One region of the Vibrio sp. YT-19(2023) genome, then DNA from elsewhere that is predicted to be linked to it. Evidence: predicted binding sites of a transcription regulator. Region 1 holds the regulator's gene; the other holds the start of a gene.
The links. Region 1 encodes CRP, which controls carbon source genes, mostly activating them, when cyclic AMP is high. Its sites were predicted from a motif close to TGTGANNNNNNTCACA; they were not measured.
Positions count from the first base shown of each region.

Region 2: a site for CRP is predicted at 2,169-2,184, ahead of udp (uridine phosphorylase). Genes of this name have one in related genera too.

Region 1 covers NZ_JAWOQN010000034.1:29,374-33,887, forward strand. Annotated here, with positions in the region: gene astD (succinylglutamate-semialdehyde dehydrogenase) at 1-573, shown strand, start outside; gene R7E78_RS19940 (DUF1338 domain-containing protein) at 822-1,613, shown strand; gene crp (cAMP-activated global transcriptional regulator CRP) at 1,750-2,382, opposite strand; gene R7E78_RS19950 (phosphoribulokinase) at 2,623-3,492, opposite strand; gene R7E78_RS19955 (YheU family protein) at 3,618-3,830, opposite strand; gene R7E78_RS19960 (hydrolase) at 3,864-4,514, opposite strand, start outside.
Region 2 covers NZ_JAWOQN010000004.1:18,466-22,979, forward strand. Annotated here, with positions in the region: gene R7E78_RS04285 (zinc/cadmium/mercury/lead-transporting ATPase) at 1-1,965, shown strand, start outside; gene udp (uridine phosphorylase) at 2,280-3,038, shown strand; gene R7E78_RS04295 (DUF1887 family protein) at 3,195-4,355, opposite strand.

The sequences.
Region 1 (4,514 bases):
ATCACCAAGCTCGTTGAAGCGACACGCAATATTCGCGTAGACCAACCATTTGCAGAACCTGCGCCATTTATGGGACCGCAAATTTCGGTCGCGGCAGCCAAGTTTATTCTTGATGCCCAAGCCAATCTACAGTCTCTTGGCGGTGAAAGCTTGATTGAAGCGAAAGCAGGAGAGGCGGCGTTTGTTTCTCCAGGCATCATTGATGTAACGAACATTGCTGAGTTACCAGATGAAGAGTACTTCGGCCCACTTCTGCAAGTGGTGCGCTACGAAGGATTAGACAAAGCCGTGGCGCTAGCAAACGATACGCGCTTTGGCTTATCTGCTGGTTTGGTTTCAACCGACGACCAAGAATGGGAATACTTCGTTGACCACATTCGTGCAGGAATCGTGAACCGTAACCGCCAGCTCACTGGTGCAAGCGGTGATGCGCCATTTGGTGGTCCGGGGGCGTCGGGTAACTTGCGCCCAAGCGCTTACTACGCAGCAGATTACTGTGCGTACCCAATGGCATCAATGGAAGGTCAAGAAACTGTCTTGCCTGCAACATTGAGTCCAGGTGTAGCGCTATAAGATTTAATAATAGAGTCGCAACTATGCATTGCGGCTCACCTTGCCGGCGCATCATTTAGGTATGGGTTGTAGTGATCGTTGGCAGAACACGAAAAGTGAGCAAAGACTCGGAAAAGCGTGTTGACTGACTGGCATTTACCGTCACAGGTTGATGGTTGCTCGTTCATTATTCTGGACAACTTTTGTTGTGAACGAGCAGCCAACTTCCGCTTACCTTTAAACTCTACATCTCGTAACAAGGAGTCGTTATGACGCCCGATGTGTTATTTGAATCGCTATGGCAAGATTACATTCAACGTCTTTGCCCTTCGGCTGCTAAAGTGCATCAGCTGCTTCAAGAAGATGAGCCTCTGATTAATGATCATATAGCTTTACGTACCTTCAATATCGCGCCTCTTGGTATTGAAACTCTAGCTAAGCCATTTGTAGCTATTGGTTACAAGGCGTGTGGTGATTACGTTTTCGAAAGCAAAAAGCTAGTTGCTAAGCACTATGAGCACCCAGATCCGAAGCAACCTAAAGTATTTATTAGTGAGCTAAAAGTTGAAGAGTGCTCGCCTGAGCTACAAGAGATTGTGAAAAATTTGGTGGCACAAGTCGATGCTGACAAGCTGAACGATAGCGCATTCTTACATGGTGGACGCTTGTGGGATTTAAGCTTTGCTGATTACCAAACGTTGGCTAAAGAAAGTGAGTACGCATCTTGGCTTGCGGCGCATGGTTACGGAGCAAACCACTTCACGGTGAGCGTTAACCAGCTCAATGAATATGAAGAAGTGAAGCAGGTAAACAATCATCTGCGTACCGCTGGGTTTACCATTAATGAAAATGGTGGTGAAGTGAAGGGCACTCCTGAGGTGTTGCTAGAGCAGTCATCGACCATGGCAGATAAAGTAGCGGTTCGTTTTAGCGAAGGCACTGAAATTATCCCTGGCGGGTTTTATGAATTTGCTAAGCGCTATCCGATGGAAAATGGTGATTTGTACCCAGGTTTCGTGGCTGCTTCAGCTGACAAAATCTTTGAAAGTACGAATGGCTAAGTTTTAGGGTTAACCTGTTAAGCTTACTCATTAGTGTTCGCTGCACCCTATCTCATTTGGTCATGAGCAAATAAAAAGCCACCAATGTTGCCATTGGTGGCTTTTATAATTTTGTTCGTGTCACTCTAGTTCGAGATTAACGAGTACCGTAAACCACGATGGTTTTACCGTGAGCAGAGATTAGGTTCTGCTCTTCTAGCATCTTCAAGATACGACCTACTGTCTCACGAGAACAGCCAACAATTTGACCGATTTCTTGACGAGTGATCTTGATTTGCATGCCGTCTGGGTGAGTCATTGCGTCTGGTTGTTTTGCAAGGTTCAGAAGCGTCTGAGCGATACGACCAGTTACGTCTAGGAACGCCAGGTCACCCACTTTTTGGCTAGTTACTTGAAGACGACGAGCCATCTGCGCAGAAAGACGCATTAGGATGTCTGGGTTTACTTGGATAAGCTGACGGAACTTCTTGAAAGAAATTTCAGCAACTTCACAAGGAGATTTAGCACGGACCCAAGCTGTGCGCTCTTGGTCTTCCTCGAATAGACCAAGTTCACCAATAAAGTCTCCTTGGTTTAGGTAAGAAAGGATCATCTCCTTACCTTCTTCGTCTTTGATAAGAACCGCAACAGAACCTTTAACGATGTAGTACAAAGTTTCTGCCTTTTCGCCCGCGTGAATTAGCGTGCTCTTTGAAGGGTACTTATGAATATGACAGTGTGAAAGAAACCACTCTAATGTTGGGTCGGTTTGAGGTTTACCTAGAACCATAATATCTCACTTCCTCTGCAGGGTACGCTTGCGCTATCCATATTTTAGCTAAGCCTGAATTAGGCCTACTAGAATAAGAGCACTTTTTATATGCTGCAAGCTCTCTTGTGTTTCGGTAAGAAATAGTATCCTTTTTCGAAAACGATTTCTTGATTTTAATCGTGCCATGATTGAGATTTTGTAAGCAAAACTGTGCACATGATCACGGTATGAAAAGTAAACATCTTCGCAGGCAGGTTTTTAGCCAATTTTCCCTGTTTCGATGAGCTGTTGTAGGATAGGCCGAACTATGAGCTCCATTGCAAAGCTCATCTTACCGCCGGGTACGACAATCGTGTTGTGGCGTGACATGAATGAGCCATCAATCATGGCCAGCAGATATGGGAAGTCGACATTCTTGATACCGCGTAGGCGAATCACCACAAAACTCTCATCCAAACTAGGGATGCCTTTTGCATTAAGTGGGTTGGAAGTATCAACGGTCGGTACGCGCTGGAAGTTGATGTGAGTACGAGAAAACTGCGGAGTGATATAGTTGAGGTAATCGTCCATGGATCGCACGATTGAGTCCATTACCGCTTCACGCGAATGGCCGCGATCGCGAGTGTCACGTACGAATTTTTGGATCCACTCTAAGTTCACAATCGGCACCATGCCAATTAAGAAATCCACATGTTGAGCAACATTAACCTCGCCATCGACCACGCCACCATGTAACCCTTCATAAAACAGCACGTCGCTGTTTTCGGGTAAGTCTTGCCACGGTGTAAACGTGCCTGGCATTTGATTGTAGGGAACCGCTTCGTCAAACGTGTGCAGATAACGGCGCACGCTGCCAGTGCCGTCATGCCCGAACTTACGGAAAAACTCTTCTAATCCCGGGAAGTCATTAGCTTGTGGGCCAAAGTAGCTAATGTGTCGACCTTGCTCGCGGGCTTTGCGGATTTCGATGTCCATTTCTGGGCGAGTAAAGCGATGGAAGCTATCGCCTTCAACCCATGCGGGTTTAACGTTCATCATATTGAACATTTTACGGAAGGCTTCAGATGTAGTGGTCGTGCCGGCACCGGACGAACCAGTAACCGCAATAATTGGGTGTTTAGCTGACATGACAAACCTTGTCGAAAATTACTTACCTGTAATGCGCAGTAGAGTTACTACTGCACGGTCGATATCCCACTATAGCACGTAACAATACCTTATCATCGAGTGGGATACGGTAAAATGTGAAGGGTCTAAAATTTTGTTTTATGCTGAATATCGACGGTTTCGTGTAGCTCAGAGAACACGATAACCGCTTCACCTTTTTCCAATTGAGCTTTAACTTGATCAATTTTGTCTTGCAAAGAAACCTCGACGGTTCCGTAATCCGTTCCTTCGCGTAAGACGAATTCACGAATTAAGTTTTCCAATGTTTCCGGCGCAATGTCTTGCCATGGAATGATCATAAATACCTCTAACTTTTATGATGAGCGGCTAGTTTACTGCGTTCGTTGCTTGGATACAGCAGAAAGGTAATCTGCGGCGATACTTTCGTAATACGCGGGCAGCGCTTCCTCCAACCAAAACTTAGGTTTTAACGCCGTTCCTGTCAGGAAGCCAACATGGCCACCGTGTTCAAAGAGACGGTAATCAATGTTATCTGGCAGAACAAACTTCGGTATCACATCATCGGTCATGAACGGATCGTCTTTGGCATGGATGATCAGTGTCGGTAGCGTGATCTGTTGTAATTTACTTAAGCCTGAACATTGATCGTAATAATCTTGTGCGTCTTTAAAGCCATGCAATGGTGCGGTGATCAAATCATCGAATTCATACAGCCGTGTGACACGTTTTATTGAGTTGTAGGACAGCGCAAGCTCGCCGTGCAGTAGATGATGCTTTTGTAACGCGTTACGTTTCAGTGAAGAAAGCAGGTAACGGCGATACACTTTCGAAAAGCCTTGTTCAATACGGTTTGCACACGCCGCTAGGTCTAAAGGCGCTGAGATAATAGTCGCTGCATTCAAAATAGGGTGGTCTTTATATTGGGCTAAATAATTCGCCAACATGTTACCGCCAAGAGAAATACCAACCGCAACTTTGGGATTATCAGGAAAGCGTTGCTCAAGGTGCTCTAAGAAGTGGCG
Region 2 (4,514 bases), on a different contig from region 1:
TTTGATGGTCTAGAGCTGATAGCTACGATAGAGCAGACAGCCCAAAAAACGGGTTTCCCGCTCTTTTCACTTGATGCTCCAAAACCAAGCACTACAAAGAAAGGCTGGCTTGGCGTCATAAGAGACAACATCCAAATTCTCTCGATTGCTGGTGCAATGGCTACTGCGGCAGTAATTTCTAAGATCGACCCTCAAATAAGCGCTTGGTTATTCACTTTGACGTGTTTACTTGGTTTATACCCAATCGCGCTCAAAGCATTTAAGTTGGCGCGTAGCGGTACGCCTTTTGCGATTGAAACGTTAATGAGTGTAGCGGCGCTCGGCGCTTTATATTTAGGTGAAACCGCCGAAGCCGCAATGGTGTTATTGCTTTTCCTTATTGGTGAAAAGTTAGAAGCATATGCATCATCTCGCGCGCGAAGCGGTGTCCAGGCGTTAATGGACTTAGTCCCAGAAAATTCAATTTTAATTATTGATGGTGAACGCAAAGAAGTACCAGCTGCGCAGCTTAAACCAGGGGATATCATAGAAGTCGCACCCGGAGGTCGTTTGCCTGCCGACGGTGTTTTGCAAGATGCGCTTGCGAGTTTTGACGAAAGTGCGTTAACGGGAGAATCTGTTCCCGTTGAACATCAAACCGGTGGCAAAGTGATGGCCGGGGCTGTGGTTGTCGATAAAGTGGTTCGTTTACAGGTGACTTCCCGTCAGGGCGAGAATGCGATAGATCGAATTCTTCATTTGATTGAAGAAGCAGAATCCCGTAAGGCACCATTAGAACGCTTTCTTGATAAATTTAGCCGTTGGTATACGCCACTAATGATGTTGGTGTCTCTGATGGTTATCGTTACGCCGCCATTACTATTTACCCAACCGTGGGAAACGTGGATCTATCGAGGACTCGCCCTGCTGTTGATTGCTTGTCCATGTGCATTAGTCATTTCAACGCCTGCGGCGATCACTTCTGGCTTGGCGGCAGCGGCTAAGCGGGGCGCATTGATCAAAGGTGGAGCGGCGCTTGAGTTGCTTGGCAAGGTTGAGTCTGTCGCATTTGATAAAACTGGGACACTGACGCAAGGTAAACCAGAAGTGACCGACGTCTTTGCTTTTGATATGGATGAAGACAAGTTACTTAGCCTAACTGCGTCAATCGAGGTTGGTTCAAGTCATCCTCTAGCGGTTTCTTTAGTTACCAAAGTGCAAGAGCAGGGGCTTACTATTCCTGAAGCGTTGGATAAAACCGCGCAAGTAGGCTCTGGTGTCACTGGTTACGTCGATGGAAAAATGGTCCAAGTGGTCACGCCTTCAAAGGCAGACTTTCCACTTTCTCAAGAAGCCAAAGAGCAAGTGGTTACGTTGGAACAACAAGGTAAAACGGTTGTCATTGTTCGTTACGATGACGAGGTCATTGGCGTGATCGCATGGCAAGATACATTGCGCTCAGATGCCCAGCAAGCCATCGCAATGTTGAAGGAACTTGGGGTCACGTCGGTGATGCTAACGGGTGACAACCCGAGAAGTGCAGAAGCAATGGCAAATAGAATAGGCTTGGATTATAAAGCGAGTTTGTTACCTGCAGACAAGGTGCATTACGTCGAGAAACTATCACAACAACATACCGTTGCGATGGTGGGAGACGGTATCAATGATGCTCCAGCCATGAAAGCTTCGAGCATTGGTATTGCGATGGGAGGCGGTACGGATGTTGCGCTCGAGACTGCTGATGCGGCGTTAACACACAACCGTTTGATTGAGCTACCTGCCATGATAGAACTGTCGCGTGCGACGCTAAGTAACATTCGTCAGAATGTCGCGTTAGCGCTAGGTTTGAAAGGTGTATTCTTAGTGACAAGTTTACTTGGTGTTACTGGGTTGTGGGTTGCTGTATTAGCCGACAGTGGTGCAACAGCACTGGTGACATTGAATGCGTTGAGATTACTTCGTTTTGAGTCCAAGCAGATCAAATAACTGACCTAACCATTGATCCCACTCATTAATAGCCCGAGGCATTCGTGTATCGGGCTTTTTTTAACCGAATTCACCTGATGCGATCAGACGTTTTTCTCGTCCTTGAAATCACGCATTGCTATGCAACAAAATGATATAATGCCCCTTAAAGTGTGATCAATACCAGTTTTGTTTGAAATTTCATTTTCATTACATTTTGTCATTGTGATTGTGATCACTCTATGTTGGTGAAAGGTTCGCTACAGTGCATCTGTACCCAATAACTGATTAATGAGCTTATTGTTCATAAAATAAGCCACAATAAGGAGCGACTTATGTCTCAAGCTGTATTCCATTTAGGTGTTACTGAAGCTGATCTTAATGGTGCGACTCTAGCGATCATTCCTGGTGACCCAGCGCGTGTTCAAAAAATCGCAGAACAAATGGAAAATCCAGTATTTCTAGCAAGCCATCGTGAATACACGCTATACCGTGCAGAGTTAGACGGTAAACCTGTTGTGGTTTGTTCTACAGGTATTGGTGGTCCTTCTACCTCTATCGCAGTTGAGGAATTGGCACAGCTTGGTGTTCGTACTTTCCTACGTGTTGGTACAACGGGTGCAATTCAACCACATGTAAACGTGGGTGACATGATCGTAACGACGGGGTCAGTTCGTCTTGACGGTGCGAGCCTACACTTCGCTCCTATGGAATTCCCAGCAGTTGCTGACTTTGAAGTAGCAACCGCAATGAAAGCAGCAGTAGAAGAGTCTGGCGCTACAGTTCACATGGGTGTGACTGCATCAAGCGACACGTTCTACCCTGGTCAAGAACGTTACGATACGTTCTCTGGTCGTGTTGTTAAGCGTTTCCAAGGCTCTATGCAAGAATGGCAAGACATGGGCGTACTTAACTTCGAGATGGAGTCTGCAACACTGCTAACAATGTGTGCGAGCTCTGGTTTAAAAGCGGGTTGTGTGGCAGGTGTTATCATCAACCGTACACAAAAAGAGATTCCAGATCATTCAACTCTGAAAGAGACGGAAGCGCGTTCAATTAAAGTGGTTGTAGAAGCAGCGCGTAAAATGCTTTAAGCCGCTATAGTTGGCATTTAAACAAACAGAAAAAACCAGAGGCTAACCTCTGGTTTTTTTCTACTTATAGAAATGCGTACAGCTAAAATTTAGGTATAAAAAAGCAGCATTAATGCTGCTTTTTATCGTTGTGAATTTTAGCTTTTCTTAATGGCACTAGATCTCGTCTGAACCGCCCGCGTCTTTAAACCAAGCCGTTAAGTGCGTTCTTAAATCTTTAAGCTCATCAGGGCCAATCAGGGCTAGCCCTAAGTCTTCAGCACGAGTAATGTCATTGTGACGAAGAGGACGGAAGCTCACCAACATTGCGCGCGCTTGTAAGCCACCTAATAGATCGCGAAGCGATTCTAACTTATATAAAGTATCGTCGCCGTCATCTCTCATGCCTTTGGTTTTGCACTCGATTATGTGCAGCTTGTTGTTTACAACTGTTGCGACATCTAACTCATTGCGTACTTCACTTTCACCAAGTTTGCGATAAACCTGAACATTTAACGATCGATCTTGGATCGTCGGCATGGTGTCTTGGATTTGCTTCACGGTGCTGTGAACCAAAGTTTCTAACCACTCACCGTTTGAAAAGCGTCGAGCATCTTCATCTGCAAACGTTAAAACGCCATTCTCATAGGTGGCGATTTCTGCTTCTACTAAATCTGAAAGCAACATGTTGAGCTCACGGTAGCCCTGCTGTTTTTCGGAGAGCTCGACATCAAGCTTTTGTTCTTTGCGGCATGTGGTTGCAAGGTAGTTAAGTGTTGCTAGACCTGGCCCAAGCTCAAGCGCATTTGAGGCCCATCGTTCACCAAGTTCATACAATTTTTTATCAAGAAGAGGTGGTAAATCAACGTGGTGAAACTCGCCGCGTGCACCAAAGATAGTGAGGTAATCTGCAATCGTAATGTGATCTTCGACTTGGGTATCTTCTTTGCCATCAGGGTATAACCAACAAAGCTTATCGCTACTAGGCTCAACCACAAAAATTGGCCAGCGATAGGTACGGAAAACTTCGTACACCGACAACAAGCGATGACGAAGACCACAGCTCGCGTTCAATTTTACATCTTCGCCGCGTTCATGGAGATCTTTTGCCAGTTTTTGAATTGCTTGTTTGATCAGAGATGTATTAACAGCGGATGGAATTTCAAAAAATTCAGAAGTAATTTCTCGTTGATCTAAAACGGCACTCAGTCGGTCAAATATATCTAACTGGCTCTTGTCTCCGATGAAGACGATATGTGTGCTTAGCGTACGATTATCTAATAGAGGAGTGACCAATCTCACTGGGTCTTGGTCGATAATACCAACATGAACAGCCATAGATTTTCCTTTTTATGAGGCCGCTCGAAAAGAGTTGTGCAAGGGGATGAGCTGGCCTTATTAATCATATGTAGACATGGCCGACAAAAAACAAGGGCGACTTAACAAAAAGTCGCCCTTATACAGTTGATTGCACTAATTAATACTCTTAATTATAAA